DNA from 2 places in the Shewanella sp. 10N.286.52.C2 genome. Region 2 is predicted to be linked to the other one. Evidence: predicted binding sites of a transcription regulator. Region 2 holds the regulator's gene; the other holds the start of a gene.
The links. The regulator sigma-54, encoded in region 2, starts transcription at its own class of promoters, with help from an activator protein. The targets are predictions, from matches to a motif close to GTTGGCACGNNNNTNGNNT.

Region 1 (3,155 bases), on a different contig from region 2:
AGCGATTGCCACTGAGATGGATAATGTTGCCGATGAAATTCCACTGATTATTTCAGACATTGAAATGCCAGAAATGGATGGCTATACCTTAACGGCGGAAATTCGCGACGATCCAAAACTTAAAGATATTAAAGTGGTGCTGCATACTTCATTAAGTGGCGTGTTTAATCAGGCCATGGTTGAAAAGGTCGGCGCAAACGACTTTATCGCTAAGTTTAATCCCGATGAGTTAGCGTCAGCGGTCAACAAACATCTCATTTTATAATAATTCAATCGAAAACCTAGGGCTGATGATTCACCATAGGTTGTAGATTTCACGTTTGTTACCAAGCGCTCGGTAACCAAACAAAGCGGCGGCTTTAGATTGCAAACAATGTAAAGCGCCTCTTTAAAATAGGATGTAAAAGTGCCGAACAAATCACTTGCTGAAGCAGAATATAATCAGTTTAAGCTTTTTTTAGAGCAACACAGTGGCATTGTATTAGGTGACAACAAGCAATATTTAGTAAAAAGTCGCTTAGCGCCTTTAATGGGCAAGCATGATTTGCCCTCATTATCGGAAGTGGTTAAGCGCTCAATGAAGCCAATGGAGCGGCATTTACGGGCGGAAGTGATTGACGCGATGACCACAAATGAAACTCTGTGGTTTAGAGACAAATACCCGTTTGAATTACTTCATGATGCTTTATTACCTGAATATAGCCGCTTAGGTCGGCCGTTAAAAATATGGTCAGCCGCTTGCTCGTCAGGGCAGGAGCCCTATTCATTGGCAATGACTATTTTAGAGTATCAGCAGCGTAAGCCGGGGGGATTGCCTGGTAGCGCGACGATCCAAGCCACCGATTTATCACCTTCAATGCTAGCGCGTTGTAAAAAGGCCGAATATGACAGCTTAGCCTTAGCCCGTGGGCTATCAGATGAGCGAAAGCGACAATTTTTTGATCCAATGCCGTCAGGTCATATGAAAGTGAAAGATAATGTTCAGCGGTTAGTGAATTTTAGAAGTCATAACCTGCTTGAAAGTTATAGCTTATTGGGTAAGTTCGATATTATCTTTTGTCGTAATGTGTTGATTTATTTTTCTCCAGAGGCAAAAGCTAAAATTTTGCGGCAATTTGCTGCCGCCCTTAATCCCAATGGGATTTTATTTTTAGGGGCGTCAGAATCTATCTCAGGCTTATCTGATGAATTTACGATGGTGCGTTGTAACCCAGGGATTTACTATCAAAAGAAAAATATATTGTAAGTTTATGAATTAATATGTTTTTAGTTAATAAAATGCCGACTTACGTCGGCATTTTTCATTTTTATCCTTTCTCATCTTAAAACCGCAATATTTTGGCATAAGGTTTGCTTTGTTAGTGACAGTTAGCTGATGGAGGCAATTTTATGGCGATTAATTTTGAAAATGGTTTAGGGGTACATCAATACTCGTTGGGCATACGTGCTCAAAGGGCTGAAGTGCTATCTAGTAATATCGCCAATGCCAATACCCCGGGTTACAAAGCCCGTGATGTAGACTTTGCCTCTGCCATGAATAGCGCCCGCTCTCATCAGCAAGGGCTGCAAATGAGTCAAACAACTGACAAGCACTTTGACCTTAAAGCGTTAAGCCAAGAGCATGTGCAGTTTCGGGTGCCAAATCAGCCAGACACAGGTGACGGTAATACGGTGGATATGCAAGAAGAGCAATCTGCATTTATGCAAAACTCTTTGGAATATCAAATGTCACTGGGCTTTCTTGAAAGTAAGTTTTCTGGCATGCGTAAAGCCATTAGAGGTGATTAATTATGAGTCTTTTTAATATTTTTAATGTGTCAGGCTCGGGTATGTCTGCGCAATCGGTGCGCTTAAATACCACCGCCAGTAATATTGCTAATGCCAACACAGTATCAAGCAGTGTCGGTGAGACCTATAGAGCTCGTCATCCTATTTTTGAGGCTGAAATGGCCAAAGCCAGTCATCAGCAAAATAGTTCTCATAGTGTCAGTGTTAAAGGCGTTGTAGAAAGCGATAAACCGTTATTAAAAGAATTCTCACCTAATCATCCAATGGCTGATAACGATGGGTTTATTTATAAACCCAATGTCAATGTGATGGAAGAAATGGCCGATATGATTTCTGCTTCTCGGTCATATCAAATGAATGTTCAAGTGGCTGATGCCGCCAAATCAATGTTGCAGCAAACGCTTCGTATGGGTAAGTAATATGAATTTAGTTGGAGGTAAACAATGAGCCTCGTTAATCCTTACAGTAGTCAGTCATTACCGCAGTTGCAGACGTCTACCACGGCTTCCACCGTCTCCACTAATTCAGTGGCGACAAACTCACAAACTACACAGGTATCAGACAGTAGCTTTTTAGATAGCCTAACTGCTGCGCAATCAGCTAGCACCACCGAAACTGGTGAAGCTAAAAGCCAAGAGCTAACCCAATCGGATTTCTTTGCGCTTTTGAGTCAACAGCTGTCAATGCAGGACCCGTTTAAACCTGTTGAAAACGATCAGATGATCGCACAAATGGCGTCCTTCGCGACCGTTGATGGTATTGCCAACTTAAATGCTGAAATTTTGAATTTGAACAGTGTGATGAGCTCAAGTCAGGCATTACAAGCCTCGGGCTTAGTGGGGCAAAAGGTGCTCATTCCATCAGATATTGGCCATGTCTCAGAAGAAAACCCAGTCATTAACGGTGTCATTAGTACGCCACAGCCAATCGATACCATTACCGTCACCATTGAAGACGAGTCAGGCCAAGTGATTAAAACCTTTGAGGTTGATGGCTCTGCAGGCGGCAACATTGATGTCAGCTGGGATGGCCTTGATAAAGATGGCGAACCCGTAGAAGAAGGCATGTATGCCATTAAAGCTAACGGTAAAGTTGATGGCAACGCCGAAGATTTAGCGGTTTCAACTTATGCCCATGTCACTAGTGTGTCTTTAGGCAGTGTCGCCAGCGGTCCGATCCTTAACCTCAGAGGCCTAGGTGGTATTCAATTGTCTGATGTACTGGCAGTGGCAGAAAGTTAATAACACAAACAATAATAAGCTGCCAGAAATCTGGCAGCCACACAGAACCTAATTTAAAGCGCTAAGAGGTGATTTATGTCGTTTAATATTGCATTGAGTGGTATCGCAGCTGCTCAAAAAGATCTC
Region 2 (3,155 bases):
CTTTTATATGGTCGTAGGCCTAGTCAAAAGTGATAAGGGCCGCATTCTGATCGATGAAGATGATTTAACCGCAGATCCAATGCATTTGCGCGCCCGAAAAGGCATTGGCTACTTACCTCAAGAAGCCAGTATTTTTCGTAAGCTCACAGTACACGATAATATAATGGCAGTGCTTCAAACTCGCAAAAGCTTATCAAATGAGCAGCGCATTGAAGAACTGGAACATTTATTAGAAGAATTTAACATAACTCATATCCGTGATAGCCAAGGTATGGCGTTATCGGGAGGCGAGCGTCGCCGAGTTGAAATTGCACGCGCATTAGCGGCAAATCCTAAGTTTATTTTATTAGATGAACCTTTTGCAGGGGTAGATCCTATCTCAGTAATCGACATCAAGAAAATTATTCAACAACTTAAAAGCCGTGGTTTAGGGGTGCTAATTACCGACCATAATGTCCGTGAAACACTTGATGTGTGTGAGCGAGCATATATTGTGAGTCACGGAAACTTGATTGCTGAAGGAACACCTGCTGAGATCTTAGTCAATCAGCAAGTTAGGTCGGTATACTTAGGTGAACAATTCAAGCTATAGTTAGCACTATTCAGTTTTTAGTATGGCATTCGCGGCCAACAACAAACCTTAATCTAGTCTATTTTTCTAGGATCATAAACTAGCGCCCACACTGTTCGTCGCGATGATGTAATTCAATTAGGGACAAGCGGTACATGAAAGCCTCACTCCAACTCAAAATGGGTCAACACTTAACCATGACCCCACAGTTGCAACAAGCGATTCGCTTATTGCAACTTTCCTCATTGGAGCTACAGCAAGAAATTCAACAAGCACTTGATTCAAACCCGCTATTAGAGCTTGAAGACGAATTCACTAAAGCCAAAGAGCCCGTAAAAGAAAACGCCCTGCAAACTGACACCGATTTTAGTGATAATAGCCAAGTCACCATAGAAAAAGACACCTCAACGGTTGATACCACTGAATCGCTCACTAAAGATTCTATGCCTGAAGAACTCCCTATGGATACCACATGGGATGAGGTGTATACCGCCTCGCCGACTTCTGGCTCTGGCGCAGTATCGAGCGGTAATGATATGCCGTTTCAAGGCGAAACCAGTGAAGGCTTGTATGAGCATCTTGAATGGCAAAAAAACCTCACTCCCTTTTCTGAAAATGACTTAGTGATTGCAACCGCCATTATTGATGCCATTGATGAGCGCGGTTACCTCACCCAGAGCGTTGAAGACATTTTGCAATCCTTAGGCACTGACGATATCGAACTCGATGAAGTTGAAGCTGTACTTAAACGGGTACAACACTTCGATCCCGTCGGCATTGCAGCGCGAGATTTAAGTGAGTGTCTATTAATTCAATTAGGCCAATACCCTAATGAAATTCCTTGCATAGATAATGTTAAGTTACTGATTAAAGATCATCTTGATTTAATCGCCGGTCGTGACTTTAGGTTACTGATGCGTAAAACCAAGCTTAAAGAAGATGATTTACGTGAAGCCATTGAATTTATTCAAACGCTCAATCCACGTCCAGGCTTGCAAATTACCCCCATTAAAGATGAGTACGTCATTCCTGATGTTACTGTACTTAAAAAGAATGGTCGCTGGGTGGTCGAGCTAAATCCCGATAACATGCCTAAAATTGGCGTTAATCAGCAATATGCAGCTATGGCCAAAGGCGGTTCAAGCCAAGCTGACAGCCAATTTATTCGTGGTCATTTACAAGAAGCTAAATGGTTTATCAAAAGCATCGATAGCCGTAATGAAACCTTACTAAAAGTGGCTAACTGTATCGTACAATTTCAGCAAGGTTTCTTTGAGTTCGGTGAAGAAGCCATGAAGCCGATGGTGCTCAATGATATTGCTGAAGCGGTTGAAATGCACGAGTCGACCATTTCACGGGTCACGACCCAAAAATACATGCATACCCCCCGTGGACTTTTTGAACTAAAATATTTTTTCTCAAGCCATGTAAGTACCGATGATGGTGGAGAATGCTCTTCTACAGCAATTCGCGCATTTATTAAAAAGCTCGTAGCTGCAGAAAACCCGAAAAAGCCTCTTAGTGATAGTAAAATGGCGACACTATTGGCTGAACAAGGGATTAACGTTGCTCGACGTACGATAGCCAAATATCGAGAGGCAATGCTCATCCCTCCCTCAAACCAACGCAAAAGCTTATAACTTTTTGTTATTGGAGGATGACCTATGCAAATTAACCTGACTGGAAACCATATTGAAATAACTCAATCTTTACGGGAATACGTGCAAACAAAATTTTCAAAGCTTGAACGACACTTCGAACAGATCAATAATGTTCACGTTGTGCTCGATGTTCAAAAGCTACAACAGATTGCCGAAGCCAAACTGCACCTAAAAGGCGGTGAAGTGTTTGCTGTATCGCGTAACGCTGATATGTATGTGGCAATAGACGCCCTGATAGATAAGCTAGACCGTCAGGTAATTAAACATAAAGAGAAACTCACTAAGCATTAACGATGGAACTTCGTACCATCCTGCAGCCGGCGTGCACTACCTGTGCCACTCCGGGCAGTAAGAAAAAGGTACTGGAATTAATCAGCAATTTAATGGCTGCCCAGTACCCAACCCTTTCTTCACAGGCTATTTTTGAAAGTCTAATAGCGCGTGAAAAAATGGGCAGTACAGGTATAGGAAATGGCATAGCAATTCCACATGGGCGCTTAGATAATATCGAAGAACCCATTGCTATTTTAATCAAATGCGAAGAGCCAATCGCCTTTGATGCCATAGACAAGCAACCTGTAGATATTTTATTTGCGCTTCTTGTACCTGCAGATCAGTGCCAGCAACACCTAAGCACATTATCTAGCATGGCAGAGAAACTCAGTGATAAATTGATACTTAAACGACTTCGAAAGAGTCATGACGCTACAGAACTTTATCAGGTTATTACTGCATGAAACTTGTCATCGTATCGGGACGTTCAGGTTCAGGAAAATCAGTCGCACTGAGAGTGCTTGAAGATTTAGGTTATTACTGTGTTGATAACCTGCCACTGCCACTGATTGGCAGCCTGCTTGAACAGCTTAAAGATAGTAACGAGCTTGTCGCCATTAGCGTCGATGTGCGTAATATCGAAGAGCAAG

Region 1: flgB (flagellar basal body rod protein FlgB) is a predicted target of sigma-54. The motif match lies at 1,338-1,356, and genes of this name have one in related genera.

What each region holds. Positions count from the first base shown of each region.
Region 1 covers NZ_MCTV01000002.1:108,410-111,564, reverse strand. Annotated here, with positions in the region: gene BCU94_RS01380 (chemotaxis protein CheV) at 1-265, shown strand, start outside; gene BCU94_RS01375 (protein-glutamate O-methyltransferase CheR) at 407-1,246, shown strand; gene flgB (flagellar basal body rod protein FlgB) at 1,390-1,788, shown strand; gene flgC (flagellar basal body rod protein FlgC) at 1,791-2,207, shown strand; gene flgD (flagellar hook assembly protein FlgD) at 2,232-3,029, shown strand; gene flgE (flagellar hook protein FlgE) at 3,105-3,155, shown strand, end outside.
Region 2 covers NZ_MCTV01000013.1:20,208-23,362, reverse strand. Annotated here, with positions in the region: gene lptB (LPS export ABC transporter ATP-binding protein) at 1-592, shown strand, start outside; gene BCU94_RS05950 (RNA polymerase factor sigma-54) at 727-2,211, shown strand; gene hpf (ribosome hibernation promoting factor) at 2,236-2,523, shown strand; gene ptsN (PTS IIA-like nitrogen regulatory protein PtsN) at 2,526-2,969, shown strand; gene rapZ (RNase adapter RapZ) at 2,966-3,155, shown strand, end outside.